3 regions of the Cytobacillus sp. OWB-43 genome follow, and region 3 is predicted to be linked to each of the others. Evidence: riboswitches for the same ligand, from Rfam matches in the RefSeq annotation. Region 3 holds a riboswitch; each other region holds the start of a gene.

Region 1 (10,196 bases), on a different contig from region 3:
GTTTTATCAATAGAATTATAAGGATTTATCATCCACTACTTTAATGGATTTTTTTCATTTCTTTTAATCTTGTAGCATCACCTAATATTTGAATTAAGGATGCATCTTCTATAAGTAAATCCCCCTCTATTTCTACTACCCATGTATCATTAGCAATCATCTTCATAATTTCTGCTCCTTCAGGTAATTGCTGTAAGGCAGAGCGTCCATATGCAATCCAACTCGTTTTCGCACTACGCTGTTGATCAAGGGTGGACTCTTCATTAAAAGTATACTCCTGATCCTTTTCTGATAAATGAATCAAATCTTCTATAATTGCACTTGCTGTTGGATACATACCTGCACCTGGCCCCTGCAAACTAATACTCCCGACAATATCCGCCTCGATATGGATAGCATTTTGCACACCTTCCACCTGATATAAAGGATGGTTACTTTCAACTAACACTGGCCGAACAGCACATTTTACTTGAGAATGAGCGTATTCAATAGTTGCCACGTGCTTGTATCTAAGACCTAATTCATTAAAGAAAGTAATATCTGATTTAGCAATACTCGCAATCCCGTTTCTTTCAATCTGCTCGCTTTTTGGTTTCTCTCCATAAATCAACTCACTTAAGATAGCAGCTTTATAATACGCATCAAAGCCTTCAACATCATTCGTCGGATCCGCTTCCGCATAACCTAATTTTTGCGCTAGCGCCAGAGCATTATCAAATGATAATTGCTCTTCTCTCATTTTAGTTAATATAAAATTAGATGTACCATTCAATATGCCTTCAACCTTCGTTACTTTATTAGCATTTAGTAGTTTTTTTAAAGTTTGAATAATAGGAATACCGCCTGCTACAGTAGCCTCGTAGCCGACTGAGACATGATATTTTTTTGCTAATTCTCTTAAGATATTACTTTTTTCTGCAAACATCTCTTTATTTGCCGTAATTACGTGGCGACCTTTTTCAATCGCACTTTGTAAATAAGTTGCAGCCGGTTCAATACCAACAATTGCATCAATTACTACATCAATATTCTCCAATTGTTGGATTTTTTCATATTGGTTTGTCAACATAACTGACTGATCGGGGGCAGTATGCTTCTTAATGTCCCTCACTAGAATAGCAACAACCTTTACTTCTTCACTTAATAACTTTTGTAAACGCCCTTGATGCTGTTGAATTGTACGGTAAACGCCTTTACCAACAGTACCATAGCCAAGTAAAGCGATATTTATCGTCAAAACCCTTTACCTCCCATTACATCATATTACTGTAATTTTTGACTAAGTTTGGCAAGCTCTCTTGCCTTTAATTCTCTGCGCAATATTTTTCCACTGATTTTTGTTTTAGGTAGTTCTGTGACAATTTCCATTTCTCGTGGGGCAGAATGAGCAGCTAATCTTGTTTTTACAAACCTTCTAATCTCTTCAAGTAGTACATCACTGCCTGTAAATCCTTTTCTTAGGACAATAAAGGCTTTGACGATTTCTCCTCTTAATGCATCTGGTTTTCCAATGACTCCAGCTTCTGCTACAGCAGGATGTTCAATGAGCTTACTTTCAACCTCAAAAGGTCCGATTCTCTCCCCGGAAGAATTGATCATATCATCACTCCTACCTTGGAAGAATATATATCCATCTTCATCTTGAACAGCTAGATCTCCTGATACATACCAACCTTCAAAAGGAAAATATGACTGGTATTTCTCCTCATTCTTCCATACTTCTTTCATGATTCCTGGCCATGGTGCTTTAATTGCTAAGTGACCAATCGACCCTCTTGATTGTTCGACACCATCATCATCGAGGATAGCGATGCTTATACCAGGAAAAGGTCGACCCATTGATCCGGGTTTAATTACTTCTGAAGGTAAATTGACAATTAATTGTGCCCCTGTTTCAGTCATCCACCATGTATCATGAATTCTTTTCCCTAACGTTTCTTGTCCCCAATAAATGACCTCAGGATTTAACGGCTCACCAACACTTAATAAATGTCTTAAGTTGGATAAATCATAATCATTTGGTAGGTCATTTCCTTCTGCCATTAACATTCTGTATGCGGTCGGTGCACTATACCATACAGATACTCCAGTTGTTTCTAATGTATGATACCAACCCTTTGCATCAAAGCGGCCACCATTAACAACAATTGTCGCTCTATTTAACCAAGGTGTGAAAATGCCATACACAGTTCCCGTAACCCAACCTGGATGTGCGGTACACCAATACACATCATCATCTTTTAAATCGAGTACCCATTTCCCTGTTTGATATTGATGAACCATCGCTCTATGAGCATGAATAATTCCTTTTGGCTTTCCTGTTGAACCGCTCGTATAGTGGATGTTTAAACCATGCTCGAGATCAACCCACGTCGTGATATCTTCTTCTTTTACTGTTTTCTCTAATTCTTTGATGAGTGAAATTTCTTTTTCACCTAATAATTGTACGTCATCAGCATCAGTAAGAAATATCTTCTCTAAACAAGGCAGTTCGTTCTTTGGTACCCTGTTAAGTAAGTCAGTATCCGTAATCAGAAATCTCCCATCACAATCAGAGATTCTATCTTTTACTGCTTCCTCCATAAATGCTTCAAAAAGAGGACCCGCAATTGCGCCGAGTTTAATGGTGGCAATCATTGTAAAATAACAATCGGGATGTTTAGGTAGAAAAATAAAAACGAAATCACCTTTTTTCACCCCTTGGTTTCTTAAAACGGTGGCGATATGATCCGTTTTTTCTTTAATCTCTGCGAATGTGTATGTCTCTTCATATGAACCATTCACATAATGCAACCCTATTTTGTTTCCATAACCGTCAACCACATGTTTATCAATACATTCATGAGCCATATTGACTAGACCTGATTGGCTCCAGCTAAACTGTTGTTTAACCTCATCCCATGAAATATTTTGACATGCCTCTTCATAGTTTGTTAAGTTGTAATCTCCTTCAATGGGGGCAAGCTGTTGCCGCTCTATCACTGTCATAATTCATTAGCTCCTTTATCTTTAGATTGCTTTCGAATGAGATAAATCTAATAATTGCAAAATCTCATCTTTTAGTGCAGCAAGATCTTTATCTCCTCTTGATCTTGGTTTTGATTTTTCAATTTTTATTTCTTGATATAATTCTCCCGGCTGTCCCCTAAGAATAATAATGCGATCGGCTAAATATAATGCTTCATCAATATCGTGCGTTACTAAGAGGATAGTTGATTGATAGGTTTGCCAGAGATTCAGTAATAAATCTTGTAATTGCATTTTTGTAAAAGCATCTAATGCACTAAACGGTTCATCTAAAAGTAATATTTCTGGTGAGGTAACGAGGGCTCTGGCAATGGCCACCCTTTGCGCCATCCCTCCAGATAAATCTTTCGGGTAATGGTTTTCAAATCCTTCTAGCCCAACGGCTTTAATATATTGCGCTATTTTACTTTGAACTTTTTTTTGTAGACCGAAACCGATATTGTCATAAACTTTTAACCAAGGCATCAATCTAGGTTCTTGGAAAATCATCCCGATTTTCTTATGAACATCATGGACAGTTTCGCCATCTATTACAACCTGGCCATCATATTGTTTATCCAAGCCGGATAATACACGTAAGAGCGTACTTTTACCGCAACCACTTGTTCCTAAGATTCCAATGACTTCACCTTTTTCTACCTTTAAGTCAATATTTTCGAATCCCGTTGTTCCATTTGAAAAAGTTCTAGACACTCGCTCAATAGATAACAATCTTGCCACCTCCTACTTCTTGACGATCGTATCTTGCCAATGCAATGTTTTTGTCTCTAACCCTTTTAAAATGGCATCTGTTATTTTTCCTAATATGGCAAATAAGACGATACTAGAAATAATTAATTCCGGTGCATAAGTGTTTTGGCCATAAACAAGCAAGTAGCCAATACCTGTAGAAGCTCCCATTAATTCAGCTGCAACAACAAACATCCAACCAAGTCCCAATCCGCTTCTCAGCCCTACTAAAAAAGATGGCAAAGCTGCTGGTAAGATAATCTTACAAATTAATTGCCATGAGCTAAAATGATAGATTTTCCCCACTTCAATTAGTTTACGGTCAATTCCTTGAATGCCTGAAACAATATTTAGATAAACTGGGAAGAAAACACCGACAGCGATTAAAACCACCTTGGAAGGTTCCCCAATTCCCATCCAAAGAATAAATAATGGCACCCATGCCAATGAAGGTATGGAACGAAAAGCTTGGATCAGCGGATCTAATAAACTTTCAACTGTTGAAAAGTAGCCAACAGCGGCGCCGATAATTAAAGCTGCAGCAGTGCCAAATAAGAAACCAAGCACAAGGCGATATAATGTAATGCTCGTATGTGTCCATAAACTTCCATCTGTCGTCATTGTCATAAGTGATTGCAAAATGATTGATGGAGCCGGGAGTAAATGAGGAGGGAACACACCGATCCGACTCAAGTACTCCCATGCAAGAATAAGTAAGATTGGCACGATACTTCCAAGTAATACCCTTTGAATACTAGGGTTAATTTTTCTATGCTTCTCCTTACCCTCATTTACTTTGGGGATCGCTATGACTTCCTTCATATTCATTCTCCTTTACCAACCCTATTGAATGACCTCTGTTGAGAAATCTGGGTTTATTAATTCATCAACCACTTTACCTACGTCATCACTCTTAATAATGCCTTCTTCTTTTAAAACCTCACCAGCAGCATTTAATGCTTCTATTTGCACTTCACCAGGTATTGGTTCATTAAAGTCATTTCTCTCTAATTCTTTTTTCGCTACCTCTAGGGTGATTTGTGCTTCTTCTGCCAGTATCTCTGCCGCTTCTTCAGGATTTTCTAATACCCATGTACGAGCTTTTTCATAAAGCTCAATTACTTTTTTCACTTGTTCAGGATACTTCTCAGCAAATTCGCTTCTCACATTTAATGTGCCATAAGTGTTAAAATCGATATTTCGATAAATAAATTCTGTGTCTGCTTCAAGTTCTAATTTAGCCATATGGGGATCTAAACCAGCCCAAGCGTCTACTTGCCCTGTTGTTAATGCCGTTCCACCGTCAGCATGTTGCAAGTTAACGATTTCAACATCCGCTGATGTTAATCCGGCTTCATTTAATGAGCGCAGTAAAAAGATATATGGATCTGTTCCAATCGTTGCTGCTACTTTCTTTCCCTTCAAGTCTTCAACTGATTTGATAGCTGATTCTTTCGGTGCAACTAATGCCGTCCATTCTGGTTTTGAGTATATATAGACTGATTCAATTGGAGCACCATTTGCTTTTGCAATTAATGCCGCTGCACCTGCAGTTGAGCCAAAATCAACACTGCTACTATTAAGAAACTCAAGTGCCTTATTACTTCCTTGACTGAGGACAAACTCAACATCAATATCATCTTCGGCAAACGCTTCTTCTGCCCAGCCGAATTTCTTTAAAACTACACTTGTTGGAGAATAATAGGCATAGTCTAAAACAATTTTTTCTGGTTTTCCTTCGCCATTACTATCATCAGTGCTTGCCTCACTATCCCCGCAAGCACTAATGAATCCAATTGATAAAACGACAATTAAAAATACGAACCATTTTTTCATCGATGACTCTCCTCAATCTCGGTTTTAAATTTCACAAGCAAAGGTTACAATAGAACCTCTTAATCTCTGTGCCTCTTTATATGTGCAGCGATTTTGTACCACTTCAAGTCCGGCTTCTTTTGCTATTTCAACTGCTTTTGGTGAAATGACACCTTCTTGTAGCCAGAAAACTTTCGGTTGGATTTCTACTGCCTCTTTCGCCACTTCTATCGCAGCTTCAGGGCTTCTAAATACTTGCACAATATCAATGGTAAAAGGAATGGATTTTAAATTTGGATATGCCTGTTCACCTAATACTTCTGTTTCTCTTGGATTAACTGGCACGATTTGATAACCTAATCTTTGCATTTTTCTTGCTAAACGGTAACTTGGTCTAGCAGGATTTCCACTTAATCCAACAACAGCTATCCTTTTTGCTCTTTGCAGTTCTTTGCCATCCACATCTTCTTTTAATGAGGATGATTGTAATGCCCATCGAATAACACCTTCATCATTTACTGCTGTTTCTCCTTTTTGTTCTCCCTTCGAAGAAATACCAGTCGCTTCATAGAAGGCTTGATCTAAGTCATTGGTTAAATCTCTAACCGATTCAATCCCAACTGATAAACGTATGAGTTCCTCACTTACACCGCTTTTAATTAAATCTTCTGCACTTAACTGTTGATGTGTGGTTGAAGCCGGATGAATAATGAGTGACTTCGCATCACCTACATTGGCTACATGAGACCACAATGCAATTGTATCTATCACTTTTTTACCCGCATCTCGGCCACCTTTAATACCGAAGTTCACAATGGAACCGAAGCCAGTGTTTAAATATTTCTTCGCGAGTTCATGCGCTGGATGCTCTGCTAAACCTGGATATGCGACCCAATCGACAGCTGGATGAGCGTTTAAGAAATGGGCTATCTTCGCTGCATTTTCCGTATGTTTCTCTATACGTAAATGGAGTGTTTCCAATCCTTGGAGTAAAAGAAATGCACTATGTGGGCTTAAAGATGACCCAAAATCGCGCAGCAACTGAACACGAAGTTTTGTACTAAAAGCGAGTGTACCAAACTCATTCGCATAAACAATACCGTTATAACTTGGATCTGGCTGAGTAAAACCAGGAAACTTATCATGATTCCAATTAAATCGTCCGCCATCAACTACAAGTCCGCCAATTGTTGTTCCATGACCACCAATCCATTTTGTTGCCGAATGAATGACAATATCTGCTCCCCATTGGATTGGTTTGCAAAGATAAGGTGAAGCGAAAGTATTATCAATAATAAGGGGAATATCATTATCATGAGCAATATTTGCAACTGCCTCTACATCTAGGACATGAAGACTTGGGTTCCCAATAATCTCTCCATATAAAGCCTTAGTTTTTGGCGTAATCGCTTTACGGTAATTCTCAGGGTCAGATCCATCAACAAAATGAACTTTAATCCCATATTTCGGAAGTGTTATGGCAAAAAGATTATATGTTCCACCATAAAGGTTCGACGCTGCAACAATCTCATCACCCGCTTGGGCAATATTCATAATTGAAAGAGCTATAGCTGCCATTCCAGATGAAGTCGCTACTGCCGCTACCCCATCTTCTAATAAAGCAATACGTTTTTCTAATACATCTACCGTTGGATTACCGATTCGTGAATAGATATTTCCCGTCTCATCTAATGAAAATAGGCTTTGCGCATGGTCTGTATTATGAAAAACATATGAACTTGTTTGATAAATAGGAACTGCACGAGATCCCGTTGTCGGGTCTGGTGATTGACCTCCATGTAATAAAATCGTCTCATCATCATAAGTGTTAAATTGATTCGTCATTATATACTCTCCTCTACTTTTTAGTCGGATGATTAAAATAAATAACCCCCTCTTCATAAGAAGAGGGGGTTGCCTCATCTTATCTTCCAGACATTTACTGCCTGCAGGATTTAGCACCTTTTCAAGCAATTGCTTGAAGGTTGCCGGACTTCATAGGGCCTGATCCCTCCGTCACTCTCGATAAGAAATATTTTATTTTTTAAAGCGTTAATACTTTAATTACAAATAGAATTATATCCAAAAAATGATTTGTCGTCAATATGAAATCTGAATATATTTTATATTCCAATAAAATATTAGCTCTATCACATAAAAAGCCCTTCTACCTAGAAGAGGCAGAAGGGCTTTGAATTAACGAGCTCACCTTCTCCTTATCTTTGGATAATATCCTCTGAAATTAGCACCATACAAAAGATTGCTGGTTGCCGAGGCTTCTCTGGGTCAGTCCCTCCGCCTCTCTGGATAAGAAGTTCATATTTATTTGTTTAACATCATATACCCTTTTATAGGGAATCGTCAATAACATTTTGAAAATTTATTTATTTTCATCCTGGATAAGCGTCAAAAAATGATACAGTATCTTAGCTGTTAACCCCCATATCACATGACCTTTATAAGTATAAAAAATTTCTTGCATCCTCCGCGTTTGCCATTTATATTTTTCCCCATTAGGAATGAGATGATAGGGAAAGCTACTATTAGGCTCTGGCTTCATCTCAATATAATGAATAGATGGTCCCTCTTTCAAAAAATAAGCAAGTGGTACTGTGAAAATTTGATCCACTTCCTCTGGATTTAGCTTAAGATCACTGATGCTCTCTATTGTGCCTACAAACGGATAAATCACTGTATCATAAGGTGTCACTACATAATCAAGTTCTGAAAAAACAGAGACTTCTCCAATTGGGATACCTAACTCTTCACTGGTCTCCCTTTTTGCCGTCTCTATTAAATCCACATCGTCTTGATCCATTTTCCCCCCAGGAAAGCAAATTTCCCCTGGCTGTCTTCTCATAGATAAAGACCGTACTTCAAACAAAATATGTATTTCTCCATCTTTTTCTATTAGGGGAAGAAGAACAGCGAATTTAACCAATCTGGAGCTACCCAATATATCTGATTGACGATGCTGTATCTCTGATCTTATTTCTTCCAAATCCATGTTAATTACCTCCAAACCACACGACTTAAATCTTTATTTCACTTTCTGCAATCTATCAATCATCCCCATTGTGCAGACATTTAAATCTAAGCCTATTAGCTTCTTATCCTCTGCACTAAGTTCAACATCGTGCGCTGTTAATAAATAATGTTTTACTTGTTCCAACAATTCCGATTGTATGGCTTCTTGCATTTTTATTATGTCATTTCCTTGGAGAAAAACGTCATCTGCAACTGAAGTAAATATAGGTAACCAATAACGAATTTGAGTAAAAACATCCTTTGGTTCAGGGCCCTCACCATAATGCCCAAAAAAGATATGTTGTGGTTGAAGTGATTCGATTTTTTCAACAGAAGATAACATCGCCTCTGGATTAAATTGATTAGGAGAAGTCGATGGCAGAACTAATGGATAACCTTTTCTTGCTATGTTAGGATAAAATACGCCAATTGTATCGCCAGTAAAGAAGCCATTACTTTTCGAATCATGGATTGAAAAGTGGTGCTTTGCATGGCCAGGGGTATCATAGAAAGTTAACAAACGCCCACCGATATCCAATGATTGTCCCTCTTCCATCGCGACTAATCTCTTCTCATCAATTGGCACAATCGGATTAAATAGTTGATCAAAATCATCGCCATATACCATTCTAGCACCAGCAATTAATTTACTAGGGTCAGCTAAATGCCGTTTACCTCTTGGATGAACATATACTTTTGCTTCTGGACATTGTTCTAAGAACAAACCAGTTCCCCCAGCATGGTCTAAATGTACATGAGTGACAATAATATGCTTGATGTCTTCAAGGTTAATGTTCAATTCCTGCATTCCTTCTATAAGATGGGGAATCGAAGGACTAGCACTTGTTTCAATCACTGTTAATTCTTCAGCACCTAATATATACGCCCCCGTACGCTCAGGTGTTTGTAAATCCATTAAATCAATCAGTTTAATATCATTACCTAAATCTTGAATTTTGTGCAAAGGAAACCCCTCCATATTACTCTTTATGAAAATTATGACATAAGTAGATGAAGAGAGCTACTTAAAAGAATTACAGATAAAAGTGCTCAAATCTACATAGTGCTAAGTCAGTTGAGCAAAAAAAAACACAGCATCAATCGCTGTGATATAACTAAAAAGCTCGATTGCTTTGTTCTCATCATTTTTCAAAACCTGCCTCCGAAACGCTCGTAAGTAAGCTATTACACTTCAGAACTTAGTTGCGAACCTTTCAAAACAGGCTCTCATTAAGCTAACTTTTCCTTCTGTTCTTGTTCTTTAAAAAAGCCTTTCATCGCATGGAATACATCAGCCTTCTGCTTTAAAATATAATAACGGAACAAATCATTTTTTATATTTTTGTATGCTGACATTAAAGTGGAATGGCGGTTATATTGATTCACTTCCCCGTAGCCAAACATACTTGATACTTTCATTAACTCTTCAACAAGTTTTACACATCTTGCATTATCTGAAGTTAAATTATCCCCATCTGAGAAATGGAATGGATATATATTATATCTGACTGGGTTATACTTTTGATCAATTAACTCCAATGCTTTACGATAAGCAGACGAACAGATTGTGCCGCCACTTTCTCCTTTAGAAAAGAAAT
Region 2 (10,196 bases), on a different contig from region 3:
GTAACCGACCATGTTATTGAAACCGTTCAGAAAGACGAACGCGATCGTTTCATCGCTTCTATCGAGAAAGATCATTTGAAAATTGCTGTCATGGAGCGTCATCATCATACTGGCAACATTGGACTCGGTGTCTTAAAAGGGCTCGGACTACAATCTGGCGCCATCGCAACAACGGTAGCCCATGATTCTCATAATTTAATTCTTGCGGGTACAACTGATAAAGATATGGCTGTCGCTGCCAATGCAATCCGCGACATGCAAGGTGGACTTGTAGTTGTCGATAAAGGAAAGGTGCTTGCTCAATTAAACTTGCCAATCGCGGGTCTCATGTCACATGAACCATATGAGAAAGTGAATAAGAGGCTAGTGGAAATCAATCAGGCATTGGATAAAATCGGAGCTAACCATACATTTAATCCATTCTTAACATTAAGCTTCCTTGCGCTACCTGTTATTCCATCACTAAAACTAACAGACCTTGGGCTCTTTGATGTCAATACCTTTAACCATATCTCTGTATCTGTAGAGAAATAACCTAATAAATGAGAATGACCCGAACTCGTTTCGGGTTACTTTTTATATTATGTTTCTCTCTTGAGAACTCCTTCTTGTGTTTTATCCAATTTTTCTATCTATGCCAAACTGACAATTTTTTTGTATATTACAGTAAACAGCTTACCCTCTCTTAGAGAGTCCTCCATTAGTTTTAAATAAAGCAACAGCAAGGTACTTCCCCACCTATGTCCCTAGCTGTTTCAACTTCACTCTCATATGAACTCGTAACTAATACATGTCCCTATTTAACCCAAAACATCAGCTTCTGGTTTAAGAATGCCATAACATACGAGGTCTATATATTTTCCATCTTTTCTTACATGTTTTTTCAACAGGCCTTCTTTCTTCATACCGGTCTTTTCAATTACCCTCATTGAAGCTGGGTTCGAATCGAATGAGCGTGCAAACACTTTATTGTAATTTTTTGCGCTAAAGGCAAATTCAATTAACGCTTTAGCAGCCTCTGTAGCATAGCCATTCCCCCAATATTTCTCACCAATCCAATAAGCAAGCTCTCCATGATTGAACGTTTGATGATGCGAGAGCGCAATTGCACCGTATAACTTGCCAGTGATTTTATCAGTTATTGCCAACTCAAACCGCTTATTATGATTGAAATCACTAAGATGATTTTCCATCCAAATAAGAGCATGTTCAGTTAAATAAGGATAGGGAAGATTTAAAGTACTTTTATAAAGATTATAATTGTTACATAGTTTAACAACTTCTGGTACATCGGCCTCATTAAACAAGCGAAGCATTAATTGGTTCGTTTCGATTTTATTTTCGTTATGATGATATATCACTAGGTACCCCTCTTTTAAAATAAATTTTGATACTACTCTCATTCAATTTTTTTCGCTATTCTCCTTCTCTTCACAAGAAAAACGCATGTAAGGATCTCTAAATTTAAGTTATTCGATACCAATATGAATAAAATAAAAAGACCTCATCCATCCTACAAGATTTGGTCCTTACAAAATTCAGTATTTACTTTTTTCATAATAGCTGCAAATACTTCCGATAAATCAGAAACATGCTCATCCCCTTTTGTTGTAAATGCAGGGCGAGGCTGTTTCCATATTGTATATATCCCCACTCCACCCGCACCGACTATATCATTTTTGAGATGGTCACCTACATATACTGTCTCATCTGGAGATACGCCAAGTCTTGAAAGAGTATGTTCAAAGATATAAGGATGGGGTTTCTTTACACCAACCTCTTCTGAAATAACAATTTCATCAAACAATGCTTCTATCTGCAATGACTTAATTACTTCTCGCTGAAATTTACTGTACCCGTTCGAGATGATCGCCGTCCTTAAGCCCTTCTTTTTCAACCTTTTAAGCAATGTGATTGCCTGAGGATACAGTTCGGCATGTAAAGGAAAATGAGATAAATAATCCTGCAGTAATTCTTGCCAAGAAAAGTTTATTAAAGAAAACTCTCCTACCATCTGTTGGTACACTTTATCTTTCCAAACATAGCCGCCTTGATCTAAATTAATGAACCTTTCTGCATATATTTTCTTATCTAAATGTGGAAAGAGTCTCTCTTGCTGATTCTCAATAAACGACAAAATAGCTGCCTTTCGATTATGAAGGGTTCCGTCTAAATCAAACATCACTGCTCTTACCATTACTTGATTACACCTCCAATTATTTCACTCGTAACTTTTGCCCAACTGTAATCACATTGATATCTTTCAAATGGTTCCATTCTTGTAACTTTTGCGCCGTTAGTTTAAATCTCTTTATGATAGTTGTGACTGTATCACCTTGGTGAACGGTGTAATAGTAATGTTTTTCCCCTGTCTTGATTATTTGTCCGACAGTAATCAAGTGAGGATTATGAATATGATTGATTTTTTGCAAGCTACTGACACTTGTATCGTGCACAGCTGCTATTTTTGAAAGCGTATCGCCAGATTTGACTGTATAGCTAAACTCTACCTCCTCTAATTGATTTAGGTTCACCCAAGATCCTGGCATACCTTCCACTTTTGATAGATTAAATATTTCTCCTACCTTTTTAAAAATATAATAACTCCCTGCCTTGTACAGGGACTTTTCTCGTATCTCTTTCTTTGCATCTTCAACCGTTACATAACCTTTTTTGTCCCTTGATAAATGATATTTAGGATTAGTATCATATTGTAGTAATTGATAAGTCTCAATGATACGAATGATTTTTTTGCTATAATCAGGATCTGTCGCATAACCTGATAACTGCACCTGCTCAGCAGCTTTTTTGTAATCTTTTTCTTCTAAAATAGCAAGGTATTTTTTTCGATCCCAAGATACACCATTCTTATAAAGCTTTGCTAAGTCCTCAATTGACTCCTCCCATGAAGGGTACTTTCTAAATGCCGCTACCGTTGTAACCATTTGCCCATCTATAAATTCTTTAGTCAACATCTTTACCGACTGTCCGTTATACTCACCCTTTATACCGAACAAATTATTACCTTCTATTGCCAATTTACTCTTCCCATGATTAGATTCATGCATAGCTTGTGCAATCACTAGTGAAGGCAGTATGTGATATTGTTTAGCTATTTTCTTTGCTAACGGAACGATCGCTTCAATAAAGTTCAAAATAAACACCTCTTTTTCACACTCTATTCCTAACAAGATGCTTTGCTAGGGCTTTATTTCTGTTTCTTGTATTTTAAAATATAATACAAAGAAAATAAGAAAATACTAGAAATAACAAACCCAGTCCCACCTAATAATCCAAGCAAGCGATTAGGCATCCATACAGTGGCAAGCCCAGCTAAAAACATAGAGATACCTATCATTGTATTAGAAATCGTTGTAAATAGACCAAATATAAGTCCACTCTTATCTTTAGGTGTCTCTCTCATTAGCATCGTATCAAAGCAGGTGTTACATAATCCAGAGAAAAACGCGGCCGTTATTAAAAAAACAATGGCCATCCAAACTTGTTGTGACTGGCTTAATAAGATAATACAAAATCCTTCGAACATCAGTGCAATTAAGGCGATTCTCATTAGATGATTTTGCAATTTCTCTGCTACAGGAAAGCTTAGCATTAAACCAATTCCTAATGAACCATAGAATATGCCGACACCAACATCTCCTAAATGAAATTCTTGAACTGCATACACACTTAATAACACATTATCAATGCCATTAAATAGAGGAATTAACAGTTCTGATAGAAAAATGATTAATAATAAACTCGAATGAAAAATAACATCTTTAACGATGAAGAATGAACCTTTCTTCTTATTTTTGGACATTGATTCCTCAGTTCTTTCTCTATCAAGAACGCGCAATTTAGCTAACAAAACAGCAGCAATTAAAAAGGAAGCACCATTTACGAAAAAGGTAAAATTAGCACCGAATAAAGAAGTGACCACTCCACCTGAAAACGACCCTCCAATAAGAACAACTCCTACCATTACTTGTTCAAGGCTATTAACTTTTATCATATTTTTTTCCTTCACCATCAACGGAATGGCAGATTTTCTTGTTGGTGCATAAATGGCTTCACCTGCTGCTAAGAAAAAACTCGACAAATAAACGATCCAGACAGATGAAACATCATTTACAAACACAAACGACAAAGCAAACAGGATACGTCCTAAATCTGTGCAGACTAATATTTTCCTCCGTGAAAAACGGTCTGCCATCAATCCTCCTAGTGGGCCAAATAACAGAAACGGAATGACTCTTATCGCTAAAGCAAGACCAACAGCAAGGCCAGATCCTGTTACTTGCAATAACAGTGCTAACAACGCAACTTGACTAAATCGATCACCTATTCCATTGAGAACACCCGCAAAGAATAAGCGCGCATAGTCTTTCTCTTCTTTTAATATGGAGATCATTCTCGTCCCCTCCTCATATAATTAGATAATCATCTAATTTGATGTTAATCTAATATATGAATAATCGCAATCTTTATTTCAAAAAAAAAAGGAAAGTGCTTCATTACGAAACAAACTTTCCAATCAATTTTTATTCTCTCAAATTATTTACACTCATTCTTGGGGGCTCCTCTAACCATCCATTATCGATCATAATTCTTATATTTTCTCTAATAAACAACATGATATCTTTTACAAATAAACCTAATTTGATGTTGATGTCATCTCTTAAGCTAAAGCCTGCACCAAATCCTTGACTACCGAGACCGAAATTACTTAACAAAAAGGTTAGATACATCATTAATTTATCAGAAAATGGTGGAATGTTAGACTTAGTAAGCGATAACCCATGAATTGTCGGCACCCTAATATCATCCTTAATTAGGATGTCATATGTTCCCTCCAAAATATCCTTGCTGAGCTCTTTCCCTTTAATAAAATAGTCCTTCACTTCTGTATGAACTGCCGTTTGAGCAAATCCTGTCATAAGCATCATGCCAACTGTATTCGTTTGAATAGACTGGTTTAAATAACTAAACTCAATCGTATTAATATCTCTTTTGTCACCAAACAGGCGATAACCTTTTGTATAATTTATATCTGAGACGAAGTCGACCGTTGTAGGGACATTAATCAAATTAGGTAATGGGTAATACCCCTCGTCAACCGCATAATTTAAGAACTTTTGATAATATTTCTGCGTTACATTTGTCATCTCACGATATAAATCAATAATATCATTTCGGTAGGACGTTGCTATATGAAGGGTGTATAGTCCCATGCTAATTTCCTTTAACACCATACACAAAAGAATATCAAATCCCTCTCCAAAAATTTTAGGAGCTTTCAAGTTCACATCGGCATTAGTGAAGCCTTGAGGTATAACAGCACCCTCATCATTAAATATCTGTTCAATACGGTGGACATTTGGCTCTAACTCAGACCATAAACCTTGCATAAGCTTTTTCGCTTTTTTATCCTCGGACACTTCTATAAAATGTTCTAAAACCCTTAATATCATTGTTTTCTTCTGATAAGTAATCCACAGTGCACCAATTTCTGTAGATGTCATTTTACTTCGATTGACCATTCTGTCACCTACTTTTATAAAATAACCATTCTTGTGACTAAGTTTTGCTATTCTCCTACTAAATATTCCCTTTATATCAAAAAAGCTAGAGGACAGGGATAGTCGTTCCCTTACCTCCAGCTTTCTAAATTATCCCCAAAGCATACGAAAACGCATAGCTGCATCAATTACTCTAGCTGTCGCTCCTTCATGCCTGGATGCATACTTCTTTCGATTGACACAATCAATTAACATTTGATCACATTGATAACAATGGCCATATCGATCAATGCAGGCATCATGTTTCTGACAACAAGAATCCACATAATTGATGGGCTTGCCTGGACCGCTACAACCCGGGCCACAATACCGATAACCTCCAGGCAAACAAAAACCTTTTTTATTAAACCTGTTCACTATTTTCACCTTCTTATCCTTTTATATATATTACAAACAGTAAGTCCATTTCGCCTGTGACCTTACCTAATAGGGGAATATTTTTTTATCAATTTATTTCAGTGCTTATTGGTCAAATAACATAAAAAAGCCAACCTATCCAAAAAGGATAAGTTGGCAACTATTGAATTCGACTAAACTTAATCAAAGTAAATATAATTGGAACTATCGTGGCAAGTAAAAACACTGGCAGAAACCAAATGCTTAAAGAGTCCGCCCATCCTAATGCTACTCTAATGGATTGTATAAGTATAAAGCCGAATAATGCGAGGCAAATATTCTTTATGACATTTAGCATTTTTCTACTCGTTAAGTAAAATGCGGCTGCATTTGATTCATTGATGCGTGCAGGGTAATTATGAATATGAGGAAACCGTTCAAATATCCCCATCATGAACCATAGAAACACGCCGATAATTGGTAAGATAAATAATTCATATTTAGAACCCCACCGATCAACTTCCCCTGAAGCATTGTAATGACCCGGTACTTGTTCAGGTATAGCTGACCAAGAAACAACTAAGAATACAATCGACCCAATGAATACAATAAGACCAAGTATGTCGCATCCCCATTCCCATTTAGTACGAGGCAATTTAAGTACTGGTCTATCCATACCCCATTCCTCCTCTTTCCGTTCGTCTTTTTAATACATACGAAGGAAAGATAAAAAGGTTTCATCCATTAGATAATCAAAGGCAACTAGTTCATACAGGGAATTACGCGATGGCTCTATCCCCCTTTTCATGAAAGGAAACAGGCGCGTCGTAATGGTAAGATATCAGTGTTGATGGCTCTGTTTGAGAAAAATATTGTCATTCATACTGTATGAGGTGAATCGCCTGAGACATGCGATCAACAAAGTATATGGTAAAGGAATAAAGAATGGTTCTTTGATAAGCAGTTTAACTTCACACTTTTCACCCTTTATAATGCAAATCGTAATAAACCTACGTACATTGTTTTAACGCTTGCGTGATATCAGCCATCACATCTACAGGATCCTCTAAGCCAACAGAAAGGCGGATCATTTCGGGACTCACACCCGCCTCCGCTTGTTGTCCAGGTGAAAGACGAGCATGTGTTGTACTCGCTGGATGAATAATGAGCGTTTTCGCGTCACCAACATTTGCTAAATGTGATACCAGCTTTAGTGAGTTGATAAACCTTTTAGCTGTACTGATTCCCCCTTTGATGCCAAATGTAAAGATTGCACCTGCCCCACTCGGAAAATACTTTTTCCCGAGATGATATTGTGGATGGCTTTCTAACCCAGGGTAGTTCACCCAAGAAATATGAGGTAACTCTCCTAACCGTTTAGCCAAAACTTGTGCATTAGCGACTTGCTTTTCTACTCTGACACTTAATGACTCCAGACCTTGAATAAATAACCAGCTATTGAAGGCAGACAGCGTTGCCCCTAAGTCATGGCCAAGTTCAAATCTTGCTTTAAGAATAAAAGCTTTTTCCCTAGAAATTTCAACATAGCTGCGATTACCAATAGCAGGCTTTTTCTCATTAAAGGAAGGAAATCTTTCGTTACTCCATTCGAATCTTCCTCCATCTACAATCACCCCACCGATTGCCGTACCATGTCCACCAATAAATTTAGTTGCTGAATGAACGACTATATCCGCGCCAAATGCAAGTGGTTTTAGTAAAAATGGCGTAGTAAATGTATTATCTACTACTAATGGTAGGCCGTGACGTTTCGCTATCTCACTTAACTTTTCTAAATGGGCTACCTCCATATTCGGGTTGCCAATTGTCTCTGTGAAAATCGCCTTTGTCCTTTTATTAATTTTTCCTTCTAAAGATGTAAAGTCCGTCCCATCAACAAAATGAACATTGATACCGAATTTACTAAACGTTTCTGCAAATAAATGGTAGGTACCACCATAAAGAGCCTGTGTAGAAACTATCTCATCGCCTGCTCTTGCAAGTGTTAAAAGGGCAATGGAAATCGCTGCTTGCCCAGATGAAACAGCAAATGAGGCTACGCCACCTTCTAACTGTGCCATTCTCTCCTCAAACACTGCATTGGTTGGATTTGCATTCCTTGAATAAATAAAGCCAGGCTCTTGCATCTGAAATAAGCTTGCTGCATGATCGGTATCTTCAAACACATAGGATGAAGTCATGTATATTGGTACGGCTCTCGACTTTGTAACAGGATCTGGCACTTGCCCCCCATGAAGCGCTATTGTATCAAACTGGTGATGATTCATTTTTCATTCTCCTCTCACATTTCACTTATAATAAACAAACTCGACTCGGAACCATCTATCAGTGATGAGCTTTTGAATATGCCAGCACAATGGTTGTTTTTTCATAAATTGAATTTGAAACATCAATTTTTTATGTCCAACACCTTTTTTCAAGAGCAGAAAAAAGACCACTTTCAATAAAAAGAGATTGTACTCTTCCATCGAAAGCCGCCTTTAGTCGTCTAATCGGCATAGATAAAGCCCCTCTTGCTAAAGAAGAGGGGCTCACGATATATCGCCATATCCTCAACTTATCTATCTTGGAATTAGCACCGTTACCTAGTTTTGGTCGGTTGCTGAGGCTTCAAAGGGCCAGTCCCTCCACCTCTCTTGATAAATTGAATTTTTTAAATTTTAAGAGTCATTAATTATTAATCAGAATAACCTTATCATCCGGCGCTGTCAACAGCTTTTTATAATAAATCTTTTATGCAGCACAAAGTCTTTCTTTTGCCTTTATTACTGACACCCAATATTCAACTGGAGATACAAAGGATTGCAAATAATTCAGCTCTTTATTATACATAAGAGCCTCCACTAAAAGATAAACAGACGTATCATTTAAATCGTTAACAATCATATCAAGCAAAGTTGCTTTCATATTCATAATATCTTCATAATCATCGATGATAGCTAACTTATCATCTAAATATGAAAGAAAAGCTTGTAAATGAACAACCTCTTCTTGTAATTCCTTCCACCCTTTATCCTCAGCTAATACGTTTACATAATTAACAAATTGATTGTACTCTTCATGACTATCTCTTTTAATTTTCTCTGCTAATATATCAAAAAATACATGATTGGACATATCCTTGCTGTTCACTATTAGAGCACCACCTTTACTATTTATATAAAATTATAGACCTTCTCTTTTAAATATTCAATAAAATCACATGAAACTATTTTCAATTAAGGAGTCGGGTGGTGTGTAGTTTTAGTCTAAATTAAACCAAGTAGCTGGGATATAAGGGGGATACAATAATTTCTAATTTTTCTTACGCATTTGAATGAAAGGTGAAATCACCCTTCCACTACTAGATGCATATCCAGCTATTTATGTAAGCTTTGTTTTGCCCTTTTACCCGGCTCATACTTCAATTTGATTCTTTGTTAGCCTTGTTCCTCTCTTTTACATGGCTCATACTTCAATTTGATTCTTTGTTAGCTTCGTTTCTCTCTTTTACATGGCTCATACTTCGATTTGCTTCTTTTTAGCTTCGTTTTGCTCTTTTACATGGACCATAACTAAATCTCTTTTAGCTATGGCAAATAACTTTCCCTTCGATGCAACCGCCTCATATAGAGTAGGATTCAATCATTCAGCCCCTCGCTCGATAGCCAAATTGTGCAGAGATTTCTTTTCCTACTTTTATAATAGATTGACTTTTATCTGCAGAGGGGTCTTTTGGAATCGACTCTGAGAAACCAACTACTGTTATCGCACTTAATAATTCTTGATTGTAATTAAAGATTGGTATAGACACAGAAGATACAGTAGGAATCAAAGGCTCCTTAGCAAAGGCAATCCGTTCCTGCCTTACGCGGTTGATTTCTTCTACCGCATTCCCTTTTCCTTCTTTCCCCATAACCTTAATCCAATCTTTAGTTGTTGCTGAATCAAGGAAGCTCTCGAATATTTTCCCAGTCGATGAAAGCGGTGGTAAAAGTGAACCGAGCTGTGCACCAATATTATAGGCATGTCCCGGGTTCCATATTTTCGAGATAATTGGACCATTATATGTCCACGTAGTTAATAGGCACGTATTGTCTAGTTGATGACTTAAATCCTTCAAATAGGGTAGAACACGTGAAATCACATCTTCCTGCCCTATAGCTGCCACCCCATATTCAATTAATTTACTTCCAAGTTGATATTGTCCATTATGTTTGTCCTTGTATAGAATGTCTAATTCCGTAAAAGTGTTCAAGTATTTATAAAGATTACTTT
Region 3 (10,196 bases):
ATGGTGTGTTAAATAGTTGTTTGTGTACATCTTCCTATAGTCAATGGCAAGTCTGCCATTTTTGCTTAAAGTCCAAATACCTCTCTCTTTTCCCTTGTAAAATATAAAAAAATATATTATTCTATTCCCAAAAGGAATGAATGTTCATTCCGAACCATATATTGACTAAAGTGAGGAGCGAGTATATGACGGACGCAAAAAAGTCGAAGCGGCAAGATATATTGGATGCCGCGATTGTTTTGTTTGCAGAGAGGGGGTATAACGGGACGACGGTACCAATGATTGCTGATGCTGCAAAGGTTGGGGCAGGAACGATTTATCGTTATTTTGATCATAAAGAGAACTTAGTTAATGTGCTCTTCCAGGAAAAACTAAATGCGTTATTTGAACAATTATTAAAGGATTATCCGACTGATGCAAGTATCCGTGAACAATTTCATCATATCTTTGAGAGTATTCACCACTTTGCGATGGGAGATACACATGCGCTACATTTCATTGATTCTCATTGTAATGAAATGTTTTTAACAGAAGAGAGTCAGGAACTTTTTGATTCGTTTATAGAGTATATCTCCAATGTTGTTAGGGTTGGTCAAGAAAGAGGAGAAATTATTGTTCTACAAACAGAGGCTTTGATAGGTATTGTTTATGGTGCCATTGTACAAATCCTAAAAATGGTGCGGGCAGGAACGATCGATGGTAGTTCTCCTTTAATGGATAACTTAGAGGAATGTTGTTGGAATGCGATTAAAGCCAACTAGTTAAGCTAGCTTGAAAGTTGATTTCAAGCTGAACATAAATAGGAATGAATATTCATTCCGTTATTTAAAAAAGAGAAAGGAGCCAGAACGTGTCAAAGTTTAAAAATGTAAGAACCCTATTATTTTTCGGGTGGGTTGTCATCTCAATATTAAGTTTCCTTTGGATGCCGAATATGGATGACCTTGTTAGAGAAAAGGGGCAAATAACCATACCAGATAATGCCTTAAGTAGAGAAGCGTCACACATGTTAGAGGAAATGGATGAGAATGCAAATACGTATGATTTTATAGCAGTAATAGGATCAAAAGATGGCAAGAAAATGTCTAATCAGGAGAAAGAGGAATTAGATAAACTTCTTGCAGAATTAAAAGCCAGACAATCAACACTTGGTATCGAAGAGATGACAACGCATTTAGATGGTAAAGAAGCAGCTTCGGTTCTAACAGCTGAAGATGGTTCGACCATACTAGCGCAGATTTCTATTGACCGAGAGCAAGGAGAATTACAGGAAGTCGCTAATTCTCTTAGACGTGAGCTCATAACAGATTCACTCCAAGTTTCTATTACTGGCAATGAACTTGTCATGGAAGACTTTGTACAGGCGACGCAGGATGGGATTAAGAAAACCGAGGCAATTGCCGTCGTATTCATCCTACTCGTATTAATTCTAGTTTTCCGTTCACCTATTATACCGTTTATCTCATTATTATCTGTGGGTGTATCCTATATCGTCTCTATGTCTATTATTGCCAACTTAGTAGAATCATTTAATTACCCATTTTCAAATTTTACGCAAGTATTCTTAGTAGTGATTTTATTTGGAATAGGTACGGACTATAATATTTTACTTTTTACGAGGTTTAAAGAAGAGCTGAGTAAGCAAGAAACCATTTTAGAAGCACTTAAAGTTACCTATCGTACGGCAGGAATTACTGTTTTATATAGTGGTTTAGCGGTGTTTATTGGTTTTATTGTATTAATGTTTGCTCAATTTAGCTTGTATCAAGCTAGTTCGGCAGTAGCTATTGGTGTAGCAGTCCTTGTCGGAGTGTTGTATACATTTAATCCATTTTTCATGTACGTATTAGGGAAGAAAATGTTTTGGCCATCTAAGAAATTTGATGGTCATGCAGACAGTAAATTTTGGGGATTTCTATCAGGACATTCAATAATGCGTCCTTTTCTCTCATTATTTATTGTCCTCCTTATCTCTTTACCATTTGTATTCAAATACTCGGGAGAATTAAGCTATAACGACCTTCTTGAAGTAGATGATTCTTTTGAATCAAAACAGGGGATCAATCGGATAGAAGACCATTTTCCTTCTGGTTTCTCAGCACCGGTAACATTAGTTATAAAAAATGAGCAATCACTCAATCAACAAGAGTCATTGCAAGCGATAGATGAATTGACAGAGAAAATATTAGCTGTCGATGGCGTATCCAAGGTACAATCTGTAACAAGACCAGCTGGAGAAAAAATAGCAGAACTCTATTTAAATGATCAAACAGATCAATTAAATCAAGGGATTGGGGATGCTAACAAAGGGGTAGGAACGATACATGATGGTTTATCTTCTGCTGAAGGAGAATTATCAGCCAATCAAAATAGTAATCAATTAGAAGATGTGCAAACACTCATTGATGGAACAACAAATGCTAAAAACGGAGCGTCGACCTTAGTTGAGGCACTGAATGAATTAACATCTGGAATTCAATCAGGTAGTAGTGGGGCAAGTGAGTTAAATCAAGGGATTGCAGATGTGAAGGCAAGTGTGGAACAGCTTTCTGGTGCAACTGGCACATTATTGAATGGCTATACAGATCTGCAAACAGGTCTTTCGAATACAGGCAATGTATTTATACAGATGAATACTGCAGTAACAAGCATGACTTTGGCATTTACGCAAATTGAGCAATCTTTAACAAACTATATTGAAGAAAATCCCGAAGCTGCTTCAGATGAACATATGCAATTCGCATTAGGAACAGCAGGGGAGGCGAAGCAACAAGTTGAGGGGTTAAATACGCAATTAGAAGCTGTTCATCCGCAATATGAAAGAGCGATGTCCCAGTTTGAAGAAGCGAATGCAGGACTAGAGCATGTGGATGCTGGTTTAGAAAAACTGCATAACGGTTTAGTTGCATTAGAGTCAGGCGCAAATGAATTGCAAGCAGGGCTAGCAAATGGTGCAAATGCATCAGACGAAATGGCAACAAAATCGGGTGAATTAGCGTCTGGTTTAGCCCAGATTAATGAGGGACAAACCATGCTCCAAACGGGTTTAAATGATTTAAGTGAGAAAATGGTGGAGTTACAAAAGGGATTAGTAGAAAGTACAGATGGATTAAATCAAGTAGGAGAAGGTTTACAGGATGCAAATAAGTACCTTAGCGGGTTAAGTGACTCGAAAGCTTCAGAGAAATTCTTTATTCCAGAGGAAGTGTTAAATGGAGAGGAATTCCAGCAAGCACTTGATATGTATGTATCAGATAATCAAAAAATGACGACGTTGACGATTGTGTTAGAAGAAAATCCTTATACAAATGAAGCCATGAAGGTAATGGAGGAAGTCAATCGTCAAGTGCCGGCAAGCTTGAAGGCAACCATTTTACAAGATGCTGAATATGCAATCGGTGGGCAAACACAGCAAAATCTAGATTTACAAAATATTGCTACAGAAGATTTCGCTCGAACGGCAACAATAATGTTAATTGGCATTGGCGTCGTTCTAATGGTCATTACCCGTTCTGTTATGCAGCCATTATATATTATTGCTGCACTTCTATTAGCCTACTATACTTCATTAGGTATTAGTGAATGGATGAGTCAATCTATTCTTGGCGTGGGTGAACTCGCTTGGAATGTGCCGTTTTTTGGCTTTATTATGATTATCGCTCTTGGGGTCGATTATAGTATCTTTCTTATGATGCGTTTTAATGAAGTGGATGGTAATCCAGTAAATGCGATCTTAACGGCAGCGAAAAATATAGGTGGAGTAGTGATATCGGCTGCTATTATTTTAGGAGGGACCTTTGCTGCATTAATCCCTTCAGGTGTTATTACACTGATTGAAGTGGCGCTAGTTGTGATAATTGGGCTAATCATGCTGAGCTTACTTATGCTACCAATCTTAGTCCCATCATTTTTAGCCATTGGGGAGAAATTAAAGAGAAGAAGAGAAGAGACCTAAAGTTAAGAAGAACAATCTCTTCCCCGGTTTTCTTAAGACCCTTCTATCAGAAATAAGAAAAGAGCCGAACATTCGCTTCGGCTCTTTTGCTTTAATCCTTCTTTAACTTCGCAGCCCAGAAATTCCCTAATGACTGTAATCCTTGTACTAAAATAATCAGTAAAATGACTGTGACATACATCACATCAACTTCATATCTTAAATGTCCATAACGGTAGGCTAAGTCACCAAGTCCTCCGCCGCCAACGAGTCCCGCCATTGCTGTAGCACCAATTAATCCAATTGTTGCAATCGTGAGTCCAAGAACGATTGAAGAGCGAGATTCTCTAACAAGTACATTCCATATAATATGTCTTGTTTTAATTCCCATTGCTTCATAGGCTTCGACTACGCCACGGTCAACCTCAAGTAATGCTGATTCCATTAAGCGCGCAATATATGGAGCAGTATAAATAACAAGTGGGACAATTACGCCTTTTACACCAATCGATGTACCGACAATAAATTTGGTAAACGGTAGAATGAAAAATAATAAGATAATAAAAGGTACGGAACGAATGACGTTAATCACTACGTTGAGCACATTATATACAAATTTATTATCTAGGGCTTTACCTGGTCTAGTCAAAACAAGGAGAATCCCTAATGGTAGCCCGATCAGAATGGAAATAGCGAGAGAGATACCAACCATTTGGAAGGTTTGTATCGTTGATTCCCATAAATCAGCACCCCATGCATCAAGAAATTCGTTGATGGCGTTCATTGAGTGTCACTCCTTCCACATGGACTTGTTTCTCTTGTAAAAATTGTATGGCTTTGTTAATTTCTGCTGTATCGCCTTTAAAATGGACAAGCAACTGTCCGAATGCTTCATCTTTTAATCTTGTAATATTACCAGATAAGATATTAGGGAAAATATCATATTTTTTCGTTACTAATGCAAGTGCAGGATCACCTGATGATTCACCAAAGAAAGATAATGTTGCCACTTGGCCACTTTCACTTAATTCCTCTAATAGATCATCGGGGATATCATGTGAAAATAAGCTATTAACGAATCTTTTTGTTGTACTGTGTTGAGGAGAGGTAAAGATATCCTTCGTTCGTCCCTCTTCAATAATTTCCCCATTTTCCATAACGGCCACACAATCGCAAATCCTTTGGATAACATTCATCTCATGTGTAATAAGGAGAATCGTAATCCCTAATTCTTTATTGATTTTTAATAGCAAATCAAGAATTGCCTCTGTTGTATCTGGATCTAAGGCGCTTGTTGCTTCATCGCTGAGTAATACTTCTGGTTCATGCGATAATGCACGTGCAATAGCAACCCTTTGCTTTTGGCCACCAGATAACTCAGCTGGATAAGCATTTTGTTTTTCACTTAAACCGACAATCTCTAAATATTTATTAACGCGGCTCTTTACTTCTTTCTTATCTAATCCTGTTAGTTTAAGAGGGATAGCAATATTATCATAAACTGTTGCTGTTTTTAATAAGTTAAACCCTTGAAAAATCATGCCGATATGACTTCTTGCTTCACGGAGTTTTCCTGGTGTCAGCGTGGTTAAATCCACCCCATTGACTTTTACAGAACCACTATCAGGTTTTTCAAGTAAGTTCACACAGCGAATTAATGTACTTTTACCAGCGCCGCTGTATCCGATAACCCCGTAGATTTCTCCTTGATTCACTGATAGTGAGACATCCTTTAATGCATGGATGCTTCCTTGTTTTCCTGTAAAGGTTTTGGTTATATTCTTAAGCTCTATCATGATTTGATGCTCCCTCCGTAACGCTCATTTTTAATCATTTTACCAAGAGACGATAACTGATCCGTCAAATTCCTCTTCAACAAACTTTTCAATTTCTTCACTGCGGTAGATATCAGCTAATTTTTCAAGAATTTCATCATCTTTATTCTCCGTACGGACAGCAGCGTGGTTTACGTAAGGTGAATCCTTAGGCTCGATAAAGATAGCGTCTTTAGAAGGGACAAAACCAGCTTCAATTGCAAAGTTCGTGTTAATAGCTGCAGCGTCAAGCTCTTCTAGCTGACGAGCGATTTGAGCAGAGTCAAGTTCAATAAATTCATAGTTACCATTGTTTTTTTCAATATCACGAACTGTTGAATTAATACCTGTTTCAGGATCTAATTCGATTAATCCCGCTTTTTCAAATAGTAATAGAGCTCGGCCACTATTTGTTGGGTCACTCGGAAGACCGATTTTTGCGCCATCTTTTAATTCAGCTACATCTTTTACATTGAGTGCATAGATGCCCATCGGGAATGAAACGGTATCAAAAGATTTAACTAAATCTAAATTTCTATCTTCTTTAAATGCATTAAAATAAGGCTCAGTTTGAAAAATGTTTAAGTCAATCTCTTTTTCAGCTAATGCGACATTTGGCATCACATAATCAGTAAATACTTGTGATTTAATGTTGATATCTTCTTCTTTAGCTAATTCAATTACTTTTTCTAAGATTTGCTCATGTGGACCTGCAGTGACACCAATGACTAATTCTTCATCGTCATATAATCCTTCTGTAGAGTTGCTGGCTTCATCACTACCACATGCAGCTAAGCCTGTTAAAGATAAAAAGAATGTTCCAGTTAGTAACCATTTTTTCATGATGTTTGAACTCCTTTTTGTTCATTTTGTTTTTCTAATAATCGAAGTGCTTGTAAAACAGAATGTTCACTTATCTCGTTTTTCATAAAGTGAATAGATTCAGTTGGGCGTATCGCCTTTTTTACAATTGTCTTCATTAATTGCTCATCATTCACATCAATAGTTAGACTAGAGAGACTACTTGGCAATTGCCAGCTCTCATAAAACGGGAGAAGGTAATCAACTTCCGTCCATTTTTCTTCAATGGCCAATTGACCAAGAATCCCGTAAGCGACTAATTCCCCATGAAGAAAATCTTGGGCTGCATCCGCTACGGTTAGTCCATTATGAAACGAATGGGCACCAGCGATTCGTCCTGCCTTTTCGCCGAATCCACCGACCATACCCCCAGTCATGATAATCGTTTCAATCACACGGATAAGTGCTTTTGAGGTTTCGTTTTTGGCTACTGATTGTAGTGCGGCTTCACCATCATTAAGCAATGTATCTCGGCAAATTTTAGCTGAAAATTGCGAAACTTGTTTAGGTACAGGAAGTGTTTCTTCAGGGTAAAAACTTTCAATTAGAGCTTCAGCTTCATAAAACTTGGCTAATGTATCCCCAATTCCTGCTTTTAAATAAGTAATAGGCGCTTTAGCAATAATTTCAGGTTCAACCAATACGAGGGTTGTCGCAATAGGGAACTCGGTATAATGAGTAAAGCTGCCTTCTTCATTATAAAAAACACTTAATGGTGTCCATGCGGCACAGGTAGCTGCGATTGTCGGTATAAGAATGGATTGAACAGATGCTTCAATCGCAACTGCTTTTGTTATATCTAATGCTGTCCCACCACCAATACCTATTACGCCATTAGCACCATCATTTGTTATTATTTCTTGGATGTCATGGACCTTTTTTAAGGTAGTGTGACCATCTATATAATGAAGGTGAATGTTGTTATCTATTACTTCCTTGGGCAAGTAGGGTTGCACGGCTTGCCAAGCTTTTTTACCGGTTATTATATGGTATTTGGAAACAGAAATATCTTTAAGTAGGTCGGGGAGTTCTGTTAGAATGCCTGAACCTAATAAATAATGTCCTGGAGCCCCTTTTACGATTGTTACAGTCATTTCCTCTCCTCGTTTCTCTTTTGATGTGATGATAAAAACAAAAATGCCTCTCATCATGAGAGGCATAAATATACTAGAATAGTAGTAAACCTCTCTCATATATCAAAATACCAAAAAGTATTTTGCAGGATTTAGCACCTGTTCATATGGGTATATGAATGGTTGCCGGGCGTCGCAGGGCCAGTCCCTCAGCCGCTCTTTATAAGAGAAAATGCTTTATTAAATTATATTCATAATATTATCTATTACATGAAAAGTCAATAACATAATTGAAATTAATCATTAAACTAGTGATGGTGTTCTACTTGTGGGGTGTTTTCTTCAATCGGATGAATTGAGTTCTTCGCTTCTTGATGAATTCCCGATGCACAGATAATGGCGATGCTTAATAAGAATGTTAGATAGAAGGGCACAGGTCGATTTTTCAATGCTTCCTTTAATGAATGTTTTTTGTGCATGAGAAGCATCATGGCAAAAATACTAATTAAATAAATCAGATCCATGCTAATGATCATAAATGTAACTTCACTGGGTACCAACATAATGCCTAGCATTGCCCCCATCATACTTCCCATGAGACTTGACGCTTGAGCTTCAACGAGTCCGTTTGTTGTAAACGGTAGTCCTATAAAAATGGCAATGACAGCGCTAATGAGAATTGATAATACAGTTGCTTTAGCCATTTCTGGTAACCACACAGATATAATCAAACCGATTGTTAAGCTACTCGTCATACCAACCACCATGGGAATACATTTAGAATATTTTGTAGCTATTTCTTTCTTTTTTCTAACGGCACTAATAAAGAAAAAGAAACTGTAGCCGACAACTAGAAAAAGACTGAACAAAGCAAGCATATACAAATTACCCTCCTTTGGATGCTCATAAAATACCTCGATGCCTCCTTTCATATATATTTTGTATCGTAGTGATTATGTCAGTGCAATGATAAGAAACTTTTTATACTGTTCATTCGTAAATGAATAAAGCAATATTTTCAAACTAAGAAAAGTGGTAGTCTTGGTTTATAAGTTTTCATTCAGAACAGTTTTATAAAAAAAGGAGTTTTTATATGAGGGAAGAAATAAAGATTAGACCGATACATATAAATGATGCAAGAGATATTCATGAAATGCATAGGCAAGATTCTATTATTCAACAAACAATGGCCTTATCATCGAGGAGATTAAAAGATATTGAAGATTATATTGAAGGACTTACATAAGAAGACCATGTATTTGTTGCAGAATGTAACGGTCATGTTCGAGGGATAGCTTCCTTAGAAGAGAGAAGTGGAAAGTTAAGATATAGCGGGAATGTGTCCATCTCTATTAATGAAGAAGTACAAGGAAGAGGGATTGGCAAGACGCTTCTTGAGCGAATAGTAAAGCTTGCCGATGAAGAGTTAGGACTCATCAGATTAGAGTTAGATGTATGTGCAGATAATATAAGGGCGATTGCATTATATGAAATGTTTAACGAGGCTTTGTCTAGCTCCGGACGCCATCGGCTCGAGGTCATAAGCCAATCCGTCAAAAAGGTTAAAAAACAACCTTTCTGCCGGCTCGTCTTATGCTTGTCACCGATAAGCGGGCGCCCTGCGCTTTTCTAATTTATAGATGTTATTATTATGGGAAGAATTAAAGAGAACCTTTAAATAGAAACGATTTAATGTTAAAATTTCACTTCCTGCACGTTAATTAAATCATAACTAAAGGAGAACAGCTGCTTTGAATCACTTAATAATGGAACAACTAAAAACCTATTTTAAAGGAATCAACCCAGATGATTTAGTTATGGAGCAGATGGAATTTGAAGAAAATGTGTATGATATCCTGTTGGAAGATTGGGGAGAGTCAATTGGCTCGGTTCGTATGGATGAATTAGGTGTGGCAGAGTTTTTCATTTATACGGATGAACTAGATGAAATTCCAGGGGAAATGAGTAAGTTTGATATGATCATGCAAGCAGAGCAGTTTATAGAAAGGTTCTATGATTCGACTTTCAGGCATGGGTTATATTTGTCAGCATACATTGACTTAGGTGAATATCATATGATTTTATATAATCGCAAAGATGAGCGGTTGAATAAGGAACTCCCTCATTCTGGAATTAGTTTTACAATGCTTAGTAATGGGGTATTAAGTGCAGTCGAAAGAGAAAGCATGGATTTTGAACTTGTCTATCCCAAAACACTGATTACGAATGAAGAAGCGAAGCGGATTTATTTAAATCATTTAGGAATTCTACCTGTTATTGCAAAGTATGATAATAACATATTTGTCAATGGTGATGATGAGTATCACTATGTTTATCAGTTGGAGGATTTTATTCTTGGTGTACACACAAATGGGGGAATACTTACCTCGGATTCGTTTGGTGTTGGCAAAACGCTGATGACATCCTTACCCGATTTGGCTGAATTTATAGATATTTATACATTGGCGGGAATGACGGAAGACCATATGCTTGTAGCTGAAGCAAAAACGAAAA

What was found. A riboswitch is a leader RNA that binds a small molecule or an ion and turns the genes downstream of it on or off. The one in region 3 is predicted to bind S-adenosylmethionine.
Positions count from the first base shown of each region.
Region 1: another riboswitch for S-adenosylmethionine. It lies ahead of U9M49_RS00170 (PLP-dependent aspartate aminotransferase family protein); the one in region 3 lies ahead of U9M49_RS20695 (iron-containing alcohol dehydrogenase family protein).
Region 2: another riboswitch for S-adenosylmethionine. It lies ahead of U9M49_RS17545 (O-acetylhomoserine aminocarboxypropyltransferase/cysteine synthase family protein); the one in region 3 lies ahead of U9M49_RS20695 (iron-containing alcohol dehydrogenase family protein).

Region 1 is NZ_JAYEFF010000001.1:14,322-24,517, reverse strand. It holds gene U9M49_RS00195 (homoserine dehydrogenase) at 41-1,237, opposite strand; gene acsA (acetate--CoA ligase) at 1,264-2,988, opposite strand; gene U9M49_RS00185 (ABC transporter ATP-binding protein) at 3,010-3,738, opposite strand; gene U9M49_RS00180 (ABC transporter permease) at 3,751-4,578, opposite strand; gene U9M49_RS00175 (aliphatic sulfonate ABC transporter substrate-binding protein) at 4,600-5,592, opposite strand; gene U9M49_RS00170 (PLP-dependent aspartate aminotransferase family protein) at 5,617-7,416, opposite strand; SAM riboswitch class I at 7,493-7,603, opposite strand; SAM riboswitch class I at 7,785-7,885, opposite strand; gene U9M49_RS00165 (NUDIX hydrolase) at 7,952-8,578, opposite strand; gene U9M49_RS00160 (MBL fold metallo-hydrolase) at 8,612-9,562, opposite strand; gene yhbH (sporulation protein YhbH) at 9,829-10,196, opposite strand, start outside.
Region 2 is NZ_JAYEFF010000005.1:154,507-164,702, reverse strand. It holds gene ade (adenine deaminase) at 1-534, shown strand, start outside; gene U9M49_RS17580 (GNAT family N-acetyltransferase) at 801-1,361, opposite strand; gene U9M49_RS17575 (HAD family hydrolase) at 1,514-2,197, opposite strand; gene U9M49_RS17570 (glucosaminidase domain-containing protein) at 2,217-3,155, opposite strand; gene U9M49_RS17565 (MFS transporter) at 3,209-4,414, opposite strand; gene U9M49_RS17560 (DUF3231 family protein) at 4,545-5,543, opposite strand; gene U9M49_RS17555 (Parvovirus coat protein VP1-like protein) at 5,673-5,939, opposite strand; gene U9M49_RS17550 (DUF1648 domain-containing protein) at 6,100-6,594, opposite strand; gene U9M49_RS17545 (O-acetylhomoserine aminocarboxypropyltransferase/cysteine synthase family protein) at 6,929-8,206, opposite strand; SAM riboswitch class I at 8,494-8,585, opposite strand; gene U9M49_RS17540 (hypothetical protein) at 8,673-9,071, opposite strand; gene U9M49_RS17535 (hypothetical protein) at 9,438-9,563, opposite strand; gene U9M49_RS17530 (IclR family transcriptional regulator) at 9,568-10,196, opposite strand, start outside.
Region 3 is NZ_JAYEFF010000008.1:99,974-110,169, forward strand. It holds gene U9M49_RS20670 (TetR/AcrR family transcriptional regulator) at 186-761, shown strand; gene U9M49_RS20675 (MMPL family transporter) at 851-3,955, shown strand; gene U9M49_RS20680 (methionine ABC transporter permease) at 4,047-4,718, opposite strand; gene U9M49_RS20685 (methionine ABC transporter ATP-binding protein) at 4,693-5,730, opposite strand; gene U9M49_RS20690 (MetQ/NlpA family ABC transporter substrate-binding protein) at 5,770-6,591, opposite strand; gene U9M49_RS20695 (iron-containing alcohol dehydrogenase family protein) at 6,588-7,703, opposite strand; SAM riboswitch class I at 7,796-7,911, opposite strand; gene U9M49_RS20700 (hypothetical protein) at 7,991-8,560, opposite strand; gene U9M49_RS20705 (hypothetical protein) at 8,776-8,928, shown strand; partial or broken gene U9M49_RS20710 (GNAT family N-acetyltransferase) at 8,944-9,315, shown strand; gene U9M49_RS20715 (hypothetical protein) at 9,434-10,196, shown strand, end outside.